Regions from separate parts of the Janthinobacterium sp. TPC_1 genome, predicted to be linked through region 3. Evidence: predicted binding sites of a transcription regulator. Region 3 holds the regulator's gene; each other region holds the start of a gene.
What was found. The regulator FNR, encoded in region 3, switches genes on or off when oxygen is low (the NO sensors DNR and NnrR bind a similar motif). The targets are predictions, from matches to a motif close to TTGATNNNNATCAA.

Region 1: the regulator FNR is predicted to act here: its motif matches at 1,209-1,222, upstream of ACQVLG_RS04010 (KamA family radical SAM protein).
Region 2: the regulator FNR is predicted to act here: its motif matches at 3,659-3,672, upstream of ACQVLG_RS04275 (universal stress protein).

The regions. Positions count from the first base shown of each region.
Region 1 is NZ_CP195157.1:822,683-828,587, forward strand. It holds gene ACQVLG_RS04010 (KamA family radical SAM protein) at 1-1,070, opposite strand, end outside; gene ACQVLG_RS04015 (cache domain-containing protein) at 1,410-1,811, shown strand; gene ACQVLG_RS04020 (methyl-accepting chemotaxis protein) at 1,880-3,592, shown strand; gene ACQVLG_RS04025 (DNA-3-methyladenine glycosylase) at 3,573-4,163, opposite strand; gene ACQVLG_RS04030 (HDOD domain-containing protein) at 4,439-5,305, shown strand; gene ACQVLG_RS04035 (hypothetical protein) at 5,411-5,905, shown strand, end outside.
Region 2 is NZ_CP195157.1:872,578-878,482, reverse strand. It holds gene ACQVLG_RS04285 (NADP-dependent malic enzyme) at 1-1,663, shown strand, start outside; gene ACQVLG_RS04280 (hypothetical protein) at 1,716-2,588, opposite strand; gene ACQVLG_RS04275 (universal stress protein) at 2,658-3,494, opposite strand; gene ACQVLG_RS04270 (class I SAM-dependent methyltransferase) at 3,865-4,674, shown strand; gene ACQVLG_RS04265 (hypothetical protein) at 4,681-5,181, opposite strand; gene ACQVLG_RS04260 (M56 family metallopeptidase) at 5,246-5,905, opposite strand, start outside.
Region 3 is NZ_CP195157.1:1,543,585-1,549,489, forward strand. It holds gene ccoG (cytochrome c oxidase accessory protein CcoG) at 1-1,272, shown strand, start outside; gene ACQVLG_RS07505 (FixH family protein) at 1,375-1,899, shown strand; gene fnr (fumarate/nitrate reduction transcriptional regulator Fnr) at 2,024-2,782, opposite strand; gene ACQVLG_RS07515 (cache domain-containing protein) at 3,022-4,662, shown strand; partial or broken gene ACQVLG_RS07520 (ATP-binding protein) at 4,554-4,790, shown strand; gene ACQVLG_RS07525 (response regulator) at 4,984-5,905, shown strand, end outside.

The DNA of each region.
Region 1 (5,905 bases), 720 kb from region 3:
TGGTAGGCGGCCTGGAAGACTTCGTACGCCTTCGCCAGCGGCAACTCGAAATAGCCGCGCGGCCCCGTGTCGCGTTCGACAAACATGTAATACGGAATGGCTCCCAGGCGCGTGCCCGTCTGCCACAGCTCGGCCCAGCATGCCGGATCTTCATTGATGTGGCGAATCAGCGGCCCCTGCGTGCGCAGGGTGGCGCCCGTGGAAACGATACGTTTCACGGCTTGCTGCGCGATGTCCTGGCGCAACTCGACAGCGTGGCTGTAATGGCCCATCACGGCCAAGTTCTTGCCCGCCTTGACGATGCGCTCGAACAGGCGCATCAAGTCATCCGCATCGCGGTCCGAGACAAAGCGCTGCGGCCAATACGCCACCGCCTTGGTGCCGATGCGAATGTTCTGGATATGTTCCAGGCCCGGCGCCAGCAGCGGTTCCAGGTAGGCCGCCAGTTGCCGCGTGTTCATGATCATCGGGTCGCCGCCCGTGATCAGCACGTCCGTCACTTCCGGATGCAGTTTCAGGTAGGCAACCAACTCATGCGATTCGCGCGCATCGAATTTCATGTCATCCATGCCGACGAACTGGGGCCAGCGGAAGCAAAAGGTGCAATACGCGTGGCAAGTCTGGCCCGCGCTGGGGAAAAACAGCACCGTTTGCGCATATTTATGCTGCAAGCCGCGCACAGGCGCATCATTGACCCTGGGCACGTTATGCGTCATCTGCCCGGCCGGATGGGGATTCATGCCCAGGCGAATACCGTGTACATAGGCATCAATGGCAGCCTTGTCCCGCTGCACCAGCACCAGGTCGCGCAAATGCGCATATTGCTCCGGCGGCAGCATGTCGCGGTGGGGAAAGACGAGACGGTAGATAGGATCGTCAGGGATGTTGTTCCAGTCGATCAGCTGATCGAGCACATATTCATTGGTGCGAAATGGCAAGACGTGCGAAACCACTTGCACGGCTTCACGCTGCTCTTCCGGCAGCCATTCCCACTGCCGCGCCTGTTGAATGGTTTGCCGCGTGTACGGCTTGAACTTGGGTGAAAACGGCTCGGTAGTGAATGCGGACACGGTCGGCTCCTTGCCATAAATAGCGACAACTTCCATGAAATCAGCCGTATATCAGCCAATTTCACCCTTTATACCCCCATGCCAACCCAGCGCGGCATGCTGTGAAAGTCATCATAATTCTTGCTGCATGGAACCTAATTGCTACATATCAACAAGCCCGTCGATCCGTTGCACGCTGCCTACAAGCAACACCTTAGTTTGTTCCACCGCAATTTGATGCCGCCGACGGCGACGTAAATTACGACTTGGCAACACATCCCTCGATACCACAAGGAGCTTTCATGAAACGCTTATTCACGGGTAGCCTGCTGTGCCTGGCATTTGCCGGCGGCAGCGTCAGTGCCGCGGTCGAACCAACGGAAAAAAGACGCCATCGCCATGGCCGAACGGGGCGCCGCCTTCATGAAGGCGCATGGCAAGGAAGAAATGATGAAGAAAATCACGGCGAAAGACCCGGACTTCGTCCAAGGCTCGCTGTATGTGGACATGCGCGACATCAAGACGGGCATCGTGCTGGCCCACCCCATCAATCCTTCCATCGTGGGCAAGGATTTGACGGATGTGCCCGATGCGAATGGCAAGAAATATCGCCGTGAAATCATTGAGCTGGCGCAAAAACAGGGCAAGGGCTGGGTCGATTATCAGTACAAGAATCCCACCACCGGCAAGATCGAGCCGAAGACCACGTACATCCTGCGCGTCAACGATGTGGTGCTGGAAGCGGGTATCTACAAAAAATAAGGCAGGGGCGGCGCGCGCGCTCGCCGCGCGCCGCCTGCCGTTCGAACAGCCACTGCCAGGAGTCAAGCATGCTCAATCAATTACGCATCGGACCAAAATTGTTGCTGGCGCCCGCTCTGGTCTTGCTGCTGCTGATACTCAGCTCGAGCGGCGCCTGGTATGGCATGGTGCGGCAAAATGCCTCGCTGGAAAACATGGTGCGGGTGCGCATCGCGCATTTGAAAGCTGCCGCCGACGTACTAGGCGACGCCAGGCATGTGCATGGCAATATGTACCAGTTGCTGTCGTGGACGAATGGCAGCTTCGCCAAGGCCCGCCTCGATACGCTGGAGCAGCAGATCAAGGCGCGCCATGCAGCCATCGGCACCCAGCTGGCCACCTTGCGCGCCACGGCCACGGGCGCCGAGCGCAGCCTGGTCGATGCGGCCATCGCGGCCCTGGCCGGCTACCGCAAGGCCGTGCTGGAAACCATGGAAATGGCGCAGATGGACCAGTCGATCGCCACCAATTCCATGCTCAAGGCGGAAACGCAATTCGGCCAGTTCAATACGCAGCTGGCGCAGCTGTCGGCGCTGGAAACGACGCTCAGCAGCCAGGCCCATGCGACGGCCAGCGCCGAGTTTCGCCGCCTGGGCTGGAGCCTGTTGCTGACGGTGCTGCTGTCCATTCTCGTCTCCATCGTGGTCACCATGCTGGTGCGCCGCGCCATGCTGGTGGAAATCCGCGGCATTGCCGACGCCGTGCAAGACCTGGCGGCAGGCAAGCTGATGGCCGGCGCTCCCAAGCAGGGCAATGACGAAATCGCCGCCACCTCGCGCGTGCTGGACCAGACCATCGCTCACCTGAACCAGACCTTGCGCACCATCATGGGCGCCGTGCAATCGATCGACACGGCCTCGCGCGAAATTGCCACCGGTAATCTGGACTTGTCCGCGCGCACGGAAATGCAAGCCAGTTCACTGGAAGAAACGTCGAGCGCCATGGAAGCGCTGACGCAAGCCGTCAATGACAACGCCGACAACGCCCAGCTGGCCTGCGAGCTGGCGGGGCAAGCGTCCACCCTGGCCGTGCAAGGGGGCATGTCGATGCAGCAAGCCGTGACGACGATGGCGACAATTCGCGCCAATTCGCGCCAGATCGTGGATATTATCGGCGTGATCGACGGTATTTCCTTCCAGACCAATATCCTCGCGCTGAATGCGGCGGTGGAAGCGGCGCGTGCGGGCGAGCAGGGCCGCGGCTTTGCCGTGGTGGCGTCGGAAGTGCGCACCCTGGCGCAGCGCTCGGCGCAGGCGGCCAAAGAGATCAAGACACTGATCGCCACGTCCGTCACCACCATCGACGGCGGCAGCGTGGCCGTGCAGCTGGCGGGCGACAGCATGGGCGCCATCGTCGCCTCGGTGCAGCAGGTCAACGAGATCATCCAGCGCGTGAAAGAGGCCAGCGCCGAGCAGGCGTCCGGCATCACGGAAGTGAACCAGGCGGTGGCGCAAATGGATGACGTCACGCAGCAAAACGCGGCCCTGGTGGAGCAGGCGGCAGCGGCGGCGGCCAGCTTGCAGAACCAGGCCGTCAAACTGTCGGCGGCGGTCAGCGTCTTTACCCTGGATCCAGCCACACGGCGGCGCCCGCCAGCGCGGACAGCGACGCCTTTCAAGACCCCGCCAGGACGCCCGGCCAGGAACGGCGCGCGTTGCACAGCCCGCTGCGCGGCATGTCCGGCAAGCGTGGCGCCAAGGATGCGCCGCAGCGCCGGCGCGGCTAGCGAGGTGACTCAATGACAGGCGTGCGCATCGGTTTGCTCAGATAGCGCGAACCGGCCAGCACGAAGCGCCACGGCGTGTCCATCGCCCTGGAAATGCCGATGCGCGGGCCCGCCTGCACAGCAAACTCTTCCTCGCGGGCCAGCAGGGTGAACGGCGGCGCATCGAGCGCCAGCCGGTTCTGCAGATGGCTCACACCGAGCGCCTGGCACACCTTGCCCGGCCCCGAGCACAGCAGTCGGGCATCCTCGACGCCGCGCCGCTGGCGCATGGCATCGAGTCCCGCCACGGGTTCGATGGCGCGTATCAGCACGCCCGCCCCATGCCCCGCTTCGCGGCAGACAAAGTTCAAACACCAGTGGATGCCGTACGAGCGGTAGACATAGGCGTGCGCGGGCGGGCCGAACATGGCCGCATTGCGCGGCGTCAAGCCCCCATACGTGTGCGAAGCGGGGTCCAGCCGGTCATACGCTTCCGTTTCCACGATGCGCCCGCCCACGCCATCGACCAGCACGGTCACGCCGATCAACTGGCGCGCCACGCTGCTGGAATCGTCCGCAAAATCGATACCGGCGAGGATTTTTTTCATCCGGTAATTGTACTGCCGCACTGTCCGCCGCACGCCTGGCCCCACCTTGAAAACAAATAAAACTTGATTTTTTCATCATGAATGCCGGGATAGGGAGCGTCGTAAAATGTGGAAAACAGGGGATGGAGCAGGCCAGAATGGGGATTTTTTCCAGAATAATTTGCAGAGACGAACTATTGCTATGCATAAACAGCGATAATCGTCGGGCACTGCGCCAGACGCCCACGAGGCCGGCAGCGACAGTGCGCAACAGAATAACCACAGGCAAGGCAATGATGATGAGAGCGGCAGCGCAAAAGCAGGTAGTGCAGGAAGATCCGGTTGACGCCCTGATGCGTTCCATCCGTATCCCGCCGCGTCCCAGCCTGCTGGTCGACTTGCAGAGCGAATTGGCAGAAGAAGACCCGTCGCCGCGGAAAATTGCACGCATTATCGCCGACGATGTCGGCATGTCCGGCGCCCTGCTGAAGCTCGCCAATTCGCCATTCTATGGCGCCGCGCGCAAGGCCAAATCCGTCGAGCAAGGCATCAATTTTCTCGGCATCAACCAGTGCAGCGCCATGATGACGGGGCTGCTGGCGCGCCAGGCGCTGGAAGCGGAAGGCGTGGAACTGACCAATTTCTGGGATGTGTCGGCCAAGCGCGCGCGCGCCTTGGTATTTACCTCGCGCAAGCTGCGCATCGCCCCGCCCGACATCGCGCATACCTTCGGCCTGTTCTGCGATATCGGCGTGCCCCTGCTGATGAACCGCTTCCCCGACTACGTCAAGACGTACGCGGCGGCCGCCAACGATGCGCACAACTGCTTTACCAGCCTGGAAGACGCGCGCCACCAGACCAACCATGCGGCCATCGGCTGCTTGCTGGCGCGCAACTGGGGCCTGTCCTCCGACGTCTCCTGGGCGATTTTGCACCACCACGACTACACGGTGCTGGCCGACCCGTCCACGGACGACGCCATCCGCTCGCTCGTCGCCCTGTCGCTGCTGGCCGAAAAGGGCATTCAGCGCTACCATGGCAACAGTACCTCGCTCGAATGGGACAAGGGCGGCGAACTTGCTTGCCAGCATCTTGGCCTGTCGCAGGAAGAAGCCGCCGACCTGCTCGACGAGCTGCACGAGATGTTCGATACCGACCATTGAGGTATCAGGCGGCCGCGGCCGCCTGTATGATCCGTCCCGGCGCCTGGCAGAGTCCTGGCGCCCGTTTCCGTTTGCCTGACCGTATTTCTTAACCTGTTGATCGCCATGCCCAAAAATAAGCGCCCTGTCCCCCGTAAATCCGCCAACACGCCAGAAGACAAGGATGAGTCCGTCACGCGCATGCTATGCACGATGGCCCTGAATCTGGCGGAGCAGGAAGACAGCGAATCGCAGGGTACGGTGCTGGCCGAGCAAGCCGTCGAGTTCGGCCGCCTGATCCGCAAGGCCTTGAATCAAAAGAAGGATGAAATCCTGTACGACGCCATCGAGCGTTCCAAGTACGAAGACGTGGGCGCCTACCAATACCTGCGCAGCCATATCGAGGAAGCGGCCTCCATTTCCGTGATCCGCCGCGAAAACGCCCCGGCCATGGAAATCAACGCCTTCGTCGTACCCCTGCTGGTGCAAAGCACGGGCGGCCTGAAGGAAGCGGACAGTTTCCAGGACCAGGATGCGTTCGAAGCGCTGGTAAAAAGTTTCCAGCAAGCAGAATTGGAAAGCGCCAAGGCCAAGGTGGTCCTGATGAGCCATGCCTACGAC
Region 2 (5,905 bases), 670 kb from region 3:
GGGCTTCCCCCTGAAAAATATCTACGTCACCGACCTGGCCGGCGTCGTCTACAAGGGCCGCGCGGAACTGATGGACCCGGACAAGGAACGCTTCGCGCAAGACACGCCGCTGCGCACCCTGGGCGAAGTCATCCCGGACGCCGACATCTTCCTCGGCGTTTCCGCCGCCGGCGTGCTGAAACAGGACATGGTGCGCAAGATGGCGCCGAACCCGCTGATCCTGGCGCTGGCCAATCCGAATCCGGAAATCCTGCCGGAAGAAGTCAAGGCCGTGCGCAGCGACGCCATCATCGCCACGGGCCGTTCGGACTATCCGAACCAGGTCAACAACGTGCTGTGCTTCCCGTACATCTTCCGCGGCGCCCTCGATTGCGGCGCCACCACCATCACGCGCGAAATGGAAATCGCCGTGGTGCACGCGATCGCCGACCTGGCGCACGCCGAGCAGTCGGACATCGTCGCCACCACCTATGGCATCAGCAACCTGTCGTTCGGCCCTGAATACCTGATCCCGATGCCGTTCGACCCGCGCCTCTTGATCAAGATCGCGCCAGCGGTGGCCAAGGCGGCCGAGGATTCCGGCGTCGCCACGCGTCCGATCAAGGACTTGCAGGCGTACGCGGACAGCCTGCAGCAATTCGTCTACCGCAGCGGCACCTTCATGAAGCCGCTGTTCCTGATGGCCAAATCCACGCCGGCCGAACTGAAACGCATCGTCTACGCCGAAGGCGAAGAAGAGCGCGTGCTGCGCGCCGTGCAAGTGGTGGTCGATGAAAAACTGGCGCGTCCCATCCTGGTGGGCCGTCCGCCCGTGCTCGAAGCGCGCATCCAGAAGTTCGGCCTGCGCCTCAAGCAAGGCGTCGACTTCGACGTCATCAATCCGGACTTCGACGAGCGCTATCGCGATTACTGGAATACGTACTACGCCATGACGAGCCGCAAAGGCGTCACCGAGGAATACGCTAAACTGGAAATGCGCCGCCGCCACACCCTGATCGGTTCGATGATGATCCACAAGGGCGACGCGGACGGCATGATCTGCGGCACCTTCGGCACCACCCAGCTGCACCTGAAATACATCGACCAGGTGCTGGGCAAGCGCGCGGGCAGCAATGTCTACGCCGCCATGAACGTGCTGATCATGCCGGAGCGCCAGCTGGTGATGGTCGACACGCACGTCAACGAAAACCCGGATGCCGACCAATTGGCCGAGATCACCATCATGGCCGCCGAAGAAATGACCCGTTTCGGCCTGTCGCCGCGCGCGGCCCTGCTGTCGCACTCGAACTTCGGTTCCAGCGACAGCGTCTCGGCGCAAAAGATGCGCGCCGCGCTGGCCATCGTCAAGGAACGCGCGCCGGACCTGGAAATCGACGGCGAAATGCACGGCGATACGGCCCTCGACAGCAAGCTGCGTCAAAAACTCATGCCGAATTCGGCACTGAAGAACGACGCCAACCTGCTCGTCATGCCGAACATCGAGTCGGCCAACATCGCCTACAACCTGGTGAAGACGGCGGCCGGCAACGGCATCGCCGTCGGCCCGATCCTGCTCGGCTGCGCCAAGCCCGTGCACATTCTGACGCCATCGGCCACCGTGCGCCGCATCGTCAACATGACGGCCCTGTGCGTCGTCGACGCCGTGGCGCAGCGCAAAGCCTAAGCTCTTAGCTGTTGCTTGAAAGCCGCGCCATCCGCAAGGGGGCGCGGCTTTTTTACATCGGTGGCACGGGCAGGGCCGTGGCGGCCGGCTGGCGGCGCAGGTAATAGTGGCGGTACAGCAAGATTTCGCCCCACACCAGCAGCAGCGTTAGCAGGGCGAACAGGCCCAGCGTGATCTTGAGCGAATTGAAATACGCGCCGGCCTGGCGCTTGATGGCGTCGATGATGAAGATCATCGGCACTGACTTGTCGAGTTTGCTGAAGTCGGCCTGGCGCGCCACGTCGGTGGTCAGGCGCACGGCCAGATCGGTGCCCAGCGCGGCCAGCTCGCCCGTCGCCTGGCCACGGAAGTTGGCGCCCTTGAGCGCTTCGCCGAGCAGGCCGACCCTGGCGATCAGCTGTTCCTGCAGCACTTGCGTCAGCAGCACGCTGCCGCGGCGCAGGATGAATTCATTGATCCAGCGCGCCTTGCTGCGTTCCCAGTAGCTGCTGGACGTGGGCTGGTAATACATGCCTTGCACGAAGGGCTCGAGCAGGCTGCGCACGCTGATGGGCTGGCCCGGGGCGATCAGCTTGACCTGCTGCTCCAGGTAGACGCGCAGCGCCGGCATCTGTGCCTCTACCACGGGCTGCAGGTCGCGCTCGAGGGCCTGGTTGACCACGCGGTGCACGCTGTGCACGGCGCCAAACCCGCTGCCGAGGAGCGGCAGCGCGAGCAGGATCAACACATAGCTGAGCTTGGCGGCCACATGCCAGGCGGGCGGACGGCGCACCAGCAGGCATTTTTTGGCCAGCTGGTGGCAGATGCCGAGCGCCAGCACAAAGCCGAGCACGCCATACAGCAGCAGCCACGGCAGGACGGTCCACAGCAGGTCGCTGCCGAACGGCGCCAGGGCGCTGCCCCAATTGATCAGTTGTTGCTTCATCTACATTGCCTTGATATGGAAAATCAGGCAAGTATAGCCATTGTGCAACAGAACGTGGCGCGCGGAACCTCAGTGCGCCATCAGCACGGGCAAGGTCATCTGGCGCAGCACGGTTTCCGTCACGCCGCCCAGCAGGATTTCGCGGAAGCGGGCGTGGCCGTAGCCGCCCATCACCAGCAAGTCCGCATGCACCTCGGCGGCCATGGCCAGCAGCGCCGCACCGATGTCGCCGATGGCGACGGTCTGGCGTACCTCGACGGGCACGCCATGGCGGCTCAGGTAGGCGGCGATGTCGGCGCCCGGATGGCGGGCCGGTTGCGCATGGCCCGCGGGCGGGTGCAGCAGGGCCAGCACCACAAGGCGCGCCGCGCGCAGCAGCGGCAGGGCGTGGCCGATGGCGCGCGTCGCTTCCATGCTGCCGTCCCAGGCCACCACGACCGTGTTGTCCACTTGCGCGAATTGACCGCTGTGCGGCACGATCAGCACGGGACGGGCCGCGTTCAGCATCACGTAGGGCACCAGGTCGCTCATGGCGCCGGGCAGCGCCTCGCTGGCGTCGTGCTGGCTGAGCACCGTCAGGTCGCTGTAGCGGGCGCTGACGGCCATGCCGCCATCTTCATCGTCTTCGATCAGGCGCCGTTCCAGCGAGACGGCGCCGGCCTGGCGCGCCAGCGTTTCGAACTGGTCCAGCGCCTGCTCCGCCTGGCCGTGCAGGGCATTGATCTGCGCTGCCACGGCGCTGCCGCGCATGCCGCGGTTGTTTTGCAGGGTAAAGCGCGACATGCCCGTCATGGCGGCGCCGATCAGGTGCGCCTGGTGCGCGTGCGCCAGCCGCGCCGCGATGGCGATGCGCTGCGGCGCATGGCGCGACAGGTCGGCGTGGACGAGGATGGATTTGTAGGCCATGGTGTCATTCGCTAGTCAGGATGGCAACAAGGCTAGAACGGCAACACGGGCAAGTCCAGCATTGCCGTGCTGGACGGCGGTTTTCTTATGCGGCGCTTGACGTGGGTCAAAAAAACACGGGCCATGACCTTTCGCAAGGCCGCCGCCAGGAAATTGCGAGGTGTTTGATGTGCATCAAAATGCCGGGTCCGCCACCAGCCATAATGGCCTTGAACTCCTTGCCCTTCCAGTGGTCTGCAACGGCGCCGGCGCCATCTGTCCGGCACTTCCTTGTGTGACGCAACAACGCTGGCCGTGGCGGGAGTTCACTTCTCGGCGCCTTGCCTGGAGTCATGCTACATTCGCATCCTGTTTTTCTGAAAGGATGACGATGCCTTTAGGTAATCACGGTAACAACTTCTTGCAGCACAATCAGCAAGCCTGGGATGCGCAGGCTGCACGCAACAGTCCCTGGTCGCAGCCCGTCGACAGCGCCACCATCGCCGCGGCCCGTGCCGGGCAGTGGCAAATCCATCTGACGCCCGGCCCCTTGCCGGCCGGCTGGCTGGGCGAGGTGCGCGGCAAGCGCATCCTGTGCCTGGCCGGCGCCGGCGGGCAGCAGGCGCCCGTGCTGGCCGCCGCCGGCGCGCACGTCACCGTCTTCGACCTGTCTGAACAGCAGCTCGCGCAAGACCGTATGGTGGCTGAACGCGACGGCTTGCAACTGGACACCGTCCAGGGCGACATGCGCGACCTGGCCCGCTTTGCCGACGCCAGCTTCGATGTCATCATCCACCCCGTGTCGAACCAGTACGTGCCCGATATCGCCCCCGTGTGGCGCGAATCCGCGCGCGTGCTGGCCGATGGCGGTGTGTTGCTGAGCAGTTTCTTCAATCCGGCCGTCTTCATCGGCGACCGCGATCCGCAATGGGCACAGCAGGGCTTGATACGCCCCCGTTTCGTGCTGCCGTATTCGGATGTGGAGGATATGGATGCCGATGCGCTGGCGGCGCGCATGGAGAAGGGCGAGGCGCTGGTCTTCGGCCATGGCCTGGACAGCCAGATCGGCGGCCAGCTGGCGGCGGGTTTCATGCTGGCGGGTTACCACGAGGAAATGCATCCCCACCCGCGCTTTGAAATTGAAAAGTATCTGCCCAGCTTTATTGCCACGCGGGCCGTCAGGCTGGCGCGCGCGGCATAGCGGTCATTAGTTGTACGGCTGCAAGTCCAGCCAGACGGCGTACGACAGGCGCTTGCCATTCCACAGGCCGCCGCCGCGGATGACGGCGTCGCACGAGGTCAGCTGGCCCACCAGATCCATGCGGCCCAGGTTGCGGCGCAGGCGCAACGCGTCGTTGTGCGACAGGTAGCCGACCAGCTGGCCATCGATGAAGACGGCGATGGCCTTGTCCTGGAACGGGTTGGCATCGTCGCAGACGAGCAGGGCCAGGCATTTTTCTTCCGCGTTGCCGGGACCGTGCTCGCCGGCCAGCCTGGCGATGGCGGGCTGGTACATCGCTTCGTTTTCCACTTCCGACGCAAAGCGCCCCTCATCGCTCCAGTGGTGCGCCGGTGCGCCGGCAGGGATCGCCGGCACGTACTGGCGCACGGAGACGAGCGGCTTGTGCAGCGGTTTGACGGGTGTGCGGCCGCTGAAGACGTAGTACAGCAGGGCGATGACGATCACGATGGCAAGCAGGTAAAGCATGGTATCTCTCTGATTTCTGAAGGGGAAGCCGGTGGCGCGGGCGCATTGCGCGGCGTTGCCGCTACTATAGCAAGTTCGCCGCCTGGTTCCGGGTAAATCTGGCCATCAGGCGGCGCCGCCGGCGCAGTGCGCGCGGGTCGTTCAGCACGATGGGCGAGGCGCCCGTCAAGCCCGAATAGTACTGGCCGTGCCGGAGCAGGACGGTGGCGTAGTCGCGCAGCGCGTGGCCGTGCGCCAGCATGCGCGCGTCGCAATCGACCTCGATGGCAAAGCGCAGCCGGTGCAGCTGCCACCACAGGGGCAGGTTCCACGGCATGATCAGGATCAAGGCGTAGGCCAGGGCCAGCAGCTGCGGGTCGCGCGCGGCCAGCCGGCATTGCTCGTGCGCCAGCAGCAGCGCCTGTTGCTGGGGAGGAATCAGTTGCAGCCAGACGGGCATCACGATGCGGGGGCGCAGCAAGCCTGCCACGCAGGGGCCGATGCCGCCGCTCAAGTACACGGGCGTGCCCAGCAGCGATGTTTTTTGCCAGCGCCGCTGGTGCGACAGCAGCCAGACGCTGCGCAGCGCCAGCAGCGTCAGCATGCCTGCAGACACCATAAACCAGCCCAGTTTCAGCTGCGCCTGCTCCGCCGGCATGGCCTTCAGCACGCCGGGCAGCCACGCCAGGGGCACGATGGCGGACGCGGCGATGGCCGCCAGCCACAGCCAGCGTGTCGCGCGCCC
Region 3 (5,905 bases):
GCGTTCTACGGCTTGCCGTGGTTGACCTGGAATGGCAGGCAAGCCCTGCTGTTCGATTTGACCACGCGCAAGTTCTACATTTTCGGCGTCGTGCTGTGGCCCCAGGATTTCATCTATCTGGCGGCCCTGCTGATCATCTGTGCGTATTTGTTGTTCCTCGTCACGGCCATTGCCGGGCGGGTGTGGTGCGGGTTCTCTTGCCCGCAAACGGTATACACGGAAATCTTCCTGTGGGTCGAACGCCGCATCGAGGGCACGCGCAGCGCGCGCATGGCCCTCGACAAGCAGGGTCCGTCCCTGCGCAAGGCGTTCAAGAAGACGGCCAAGCACCTGGTATGGGGCGCCATCGCCCTGTGGACGGGCTTTACCTTTGTCGGCTACTTCACGCCGATCAAGGAACTGGCGCACGCGGTGACCACGCTCAATTTCGGTCCCTGGGAGTGGTTCTGGGTCTTGTTCTACAGCCTGGCAACCTACGGCAACGCGGGCTGGCTGCGCGAGCAGGTGTGCAAATACATGTGCCCCTACGCGCGCTTCCAGAGCGCCATGTTCGACCAGGACACCCTGATCATCACCTACGATGCCAAGCGCGGCGAACCACGCGGCGCCATGAGCAAGAAGGCCGGCAACAACGACAAGCTCGGCGATTGCATCGACTGCACCCTGTGCGTGCAGGTGTGTCCGACCGGCATCGATATCCGCAACGGCCTGCAGTATGAATGCATCGGCTGCGCCGCCTGCGTCGATGCCTGCAACAGCGTGATGGACAAGGTCGACCGGCCGCGGGGACTGGTACGCTACAGTACCGACCATGCGATGGAAAACAACTTCAATTCGAAGCAGATACGCCAGCGCGCCATGCGCCCGCGCGTCTTGATCTACACTTCCATCCTGGCCCTGATCATCATCGCCGTGTGTACTTCGCTGGCCCTGCGCACGCCGCTGAAGATGGACGTGATCCGCGACCGCGGTTCGATGGGACGCGAAGTGGAAGACGGCATGATCGAAAACGTCTACCGCCTGCAGATCATGAACACCTCGGAGCAAAGCCAGCATTTCAAAATCAGCGCATCCGGCTTGCCGGGCCTGACCTTGCTGACGCGCGAAGAAGTGACCTTGCAGCCAACGGAAACGCTGGGCTGGCCGATCCGCCTGCGCGTGCCGCACGGCGTCGGCGAGAAAGGCTCGAACAAGATTGCGATCGAATTGCAATCGCTGGACGACCCGTCGCTGCATGTGCGTGAAAGCGCGGTATTCATCGTGCCACGTTAACAAGGAAAGGCGGACGGGGACCGGGTGCCCTCGCCGCCGCCACGAAGTTGCAGGAAGGCCGGTTCCCGCATGGGGACTGGCTGATTAAACAGGAGAAATAGCATGTCCGACAGTCTGAAACTGCAACCTCCCGTTGCCCCGTGGTACAAGCACCGCTGGCCATGGCTGCTGATGATCGGTCCCGGCCTGTCCGTGGTCGTCGGCAGTTTCATGGGCTATATTGCGTTTACGCAACCCGATGCGCTGGTGGTGGGCGATTATTACAAGCAGGGCAAGGCCATCAACCAGGATTTGAAGCGCGACACGGCCGCCAGCAACCTGGCGATGGATACCAGCCTGTCGTATGACGTCGCTGCAGCGCGCCTCAGCGGTTCCGTGCACAGCTTCGGCAAGGCGTACCAGGGTCCGCTGCAGCTGCACCTGGCGCATGCGACGTTGCCGGAAAAGGATATCAAGCTGCTGGTGCAGCCCGATGCGGCCGGCAATTTTTCCGTGACGCTGCCGATGCTCGAACGCAGCCGCTGGCAGGTGCTGGTGGAAAACGATAAGCGCGAGTGGCGCCTGTCCGGCATCTGGACCTGGCCGTTGCAGCGCAGCATCGCGCTGCATGCGGATGAAGAACTATAACGTACAGTGCCGGGAAAACCGTAGCGAGCGGCAGTGATTTGTGGCTGAGAAGCACAGCTGTGCTATAGCACAGCGAGCATCGCAGGCCGCAAAGCGCGACGCGCAGTAGGTTTTGACGGTGCTGTTATTTGCAGACGTCCGTACCGGCCGTAATGGCCTTCAGTTTCGCCGGCTGCAGGATCTCGATCTCGCGGTTGGAGACGCGCAGCCAGCCTTCCTTCTTGAATTTCGACAATAAGCGGCTGACGCTCTCGATGGTCAGGCCCAGGTAGTTGCCGATTTCCTCGCGCGACATGCGCAGCTGGAATTTGCTGCTCGAATAGCCGCGCGCCTCGTAGCGCGACGCCAGGTTGACGATGAAGGCGGCAAAACGCTGCGTCGCCTGCATATTGCCCAGCAACAGCATCACGCTTTGCTCGCGCGTGATTTCCTGGCTCATCATGCGGTGGAAATGGCGCAGCAGGGTCGGCATGTTGCCCAGCAATTGTTCCAGGCTGGAAAACGGGATTTCACACACTTCACTATCTTCCAGGGCCACCGCATTACAGTGGTGGCGGTCGGCGCTGATGGCGTCCATGCCCAGCAGTTCGCCGGCCATCTGGAAACCCGTCACCTGCTCTTCGCCGCCGGGATTGATCTGGTACGTCTTGAAGTGGCCCAGACGGATCGCGTACAGGTTCTGGAACGAGTCGCCGATGCGGAACAGCGAGGCGCCGCGCACGATCTTGCGGCGGCGGCCGATGATCTGGTCCAGTCTGTCCATGTCGCCCACATCGAGGCCCATCGGCAGGCACAATTGATGCATGCTGCAAGTCGAGCATCGCGCACGCAACGCCTCCACGTTCACGGTGGGCAAGGTTGGAGTGAGTAGCGCTTCAGTCATGTCGGTACCTTTTAGAAAATGCAACAACAAGTTTACTGCATACAGGGTTGCCGTGTGCCAATTTCACCGCAATTTCGCTGAATAAACGACGTTCCGACTTTAATTATATGGCAACATCGTCAAAAGGCCGTACGGGGCAGGCAATTTGCGCGGTGGCGCTTGCCAAGCTGGGGCATTGATAGGAAAATTCCTGACAGCATTATCTGCCGCCTGTGCCGCCCGGTACTGAAAAGGAAATCATGAAGCCTCTCGGCATCAAAGCAAAAGTCGCGCTGGCCACCAGCCTGACCTCGATCGCCATGATCGCGCTGGTCACGATGATCCAGGTGCAGCACATGCGCGACGATTTCACCCGAGTACTGCTGAGCCAGCAGTCGTCCCTGATCACCCGCACCGCCGCCGAACTCGACGACAAGCTGGCCATGCTGCTGCAGATCGTCACCCTGACGGCCAGGCAGCAGCCGCCGGAACTGATCGCCCAGCCCGCCCAGTTGCGCCAATACTATTCGCGCCGCTCGATGCTGGTGCTGTTCGACGACGTGCTGGTGCTCGACGCGCATGGCGCCGTCGTGGCCGACATGCCGGAAGTGGCGGGGCGCGCCGGCATCAATGTTGCCGAGCGCGAATACTTCCAGACCGTCCTGCGCACGCGCCAGCCCATGATCACGGAACCGATGCTGGGCAAATCGAGCGGCATGCCCATCGTGCAGATGGTGGCGCCCGTGCTGGCCGCCGATGGCCAGGTGGCCGGCGTGGTGATCGGCGTATTGCGCCTGTACAAGGACAACCTGCTGGGCCGTTTGCGTTCGGAAAAGATCGGCAAGAGCGGCTATTACTTCATCCTCACGCGCGGCGCCGTGCCGCGCTACGTGCTGCACCCGGACACCAGCCGCTTGCTGCAGCCGCGCCTGCCGAACGCCAACCTGACGACGACCCAGCTGCTGAAGGACGATGGCGAAGGCAGCATGGTCAGCACCAACAGCCGCGGCATTACGGCCGTCAACAGCTTCAAGCGCCTGAAATCGGTGAACTGGCTGCTGGCCGCCTCGCTGCCCATCGACGACGCCTTCGAACCGTTCGATGGCGTGCTGTACCGGCTGGTGCTGTGGAGCATCCTCGCCTCGCTGCTGGCCGCGGCAGCAGTGCTGGGCTGGGTTACCGTGCGCCTGCTGTCGCCCCTGGTGCGCCTGCGCGATACCCTGCAGGCGCTGCGCACCAGCGGCAGCCGCTTCACCCCCGTACCCGTGCAGCAGCGCGACGAGATCGGCCAGCTGACGGAAGCCTTCAACGGCCTGATGAGCGAACGCGACCGGCTGCAGCAGGAGCTCGAAGCGCGCGCGGCGGAGCTGGAACAGGAGCGCGACCGGGCCGAGGCGGCCAACCGCGCGAAGAGCGATTTCGTGGCCAACATGAGCCATGAAATCCGCACGCCCCTCAATGCCGTGCTGGGCATGGTGTATCTGCTGGGAAATACCAAGCTCGATACGGAACAGCGCAAGTATCTGACCATGGTGCGCGTGGCGGGCCAGTCGCTGCTGGGCATCCTCAACGACGTGCTCGATTATTCGAAGATCGAGGCGCGCCGCATGGAATTGTCGCCCGTCGAATTCGACCTCGACGAAGTCATGAACACGCTGGCCACGACGATGACGATGAATGCGGGCGAAAAGGAGCTGGAACTGGCATTGCCGTCGAGCCCGACGTGCCGCGGCGCCTCGTGGGCGACGCCCAGCGGCTGCAGCAGATCCTCGTCAACCTGGCCGGCAACGCCATCAAGTTCACGGAGCAAGGCGAAGTGGTGGTGGCCGTCAGTCTGGCCGAGAAGGACAACGGCCGCGCCTGGCTGCGCTTTGAAGTGCGCGACACGGGCATCGGCATGACGGAACTGCAGCAACAGCAGCTGTTCGCCGCGTTTTCGCAGGGCGACCAGAGCATCACGCGGCGCTTCGGCGGCACGGGCCTGGGCCTGGCCATCAGCAAGCAGCTGATCCACATGATGGGCGGCGACATCGCCGTCGCCAGCAGCGAAGGCAAGGGCAGCCGCTTCTGGTTCAGCGTGCCGTTCGACATGCTGGCGCAGCCGGCCGAAACGCGGCGCACGCCCACCCTGGGCCAGCTGCGCCTGCTGGTGGCCGACGACAACCGCACCACGCGCGAGCTGATCGTCAAGCTGATCGAGGCGGGGCTGGCTGGCCGACGAAGTGGATTCCGGCTTTGCCGCCATCGAGCTGTACCGCGAGCGCCTGGCGCAGCAGCAACCGTACGACGTGGTGCTGGCCGACTGGCACATGCCCGTGATGGACGGCCTGGCCACGGCCAAGGCCATCCGCCAGGCGGCGGCCGGCCAGCGCCAGCCCATCGTGGTGATGGTCAACGCCTTCGCCCGCAACCACCTGGAGGAAATCTCCAGCGCGGCCGAGGCCGACGTGGTGCTGATGAAGCCGATTACGGGCTCGAGCCTGTTCGATGCCCTGCACCAGGCGCTGATTGCCAAGCACGACGGCGGCGAGCAGCGCATCCTGCACCAGCCGCTGGGCACGGAACTGGCCGGCGTGCATTTCCTGCTGGTGGAAGACAATCATCTGAACCAGGCCGTGGCGCGCGGCATCCTCGAACACATGGGCGCCACCCTCGACGTGGTGGGCGACGGCTTGCAGGCGGTGGAACGGCTGCGCACGGAGGCGCTGCGCTACGACATCGTGCTGATGGACATGCAGATGCCCGTCATGGACGGCTTCAGCGCCACCCACATCATCCGCACGGAACTGCGCTTGAGCCTGCCCGTGATCGCCATGACGGCCGGCGTGCTGGCGTCCGAACGCGAACGCTGCATGACGGCCGGCATCAGCGACTTCATCGCCAAGCCCGTCGTGGTGGAAGAGATGATGGAAGTCATCCTGCGCCACCTGCCCAAGCGCCCGCCAGTGCAGGCGGCAGGGCCGGCGCCCGTCGCCGATGAGGAGGTCTTTTCCATGGCGCCGCTGATGCGCGTGATGGGGCGCGACGCGAAAGGGCGCGGCGTGCTGCGGCGCATGGTGGAAGATGCGTTGAACAAGGGCATGACGCCCGTGCGCGACGCCGAAACGGCCTTGCAGGCGGGCCGCCACAGCGACGTGGCGCGCA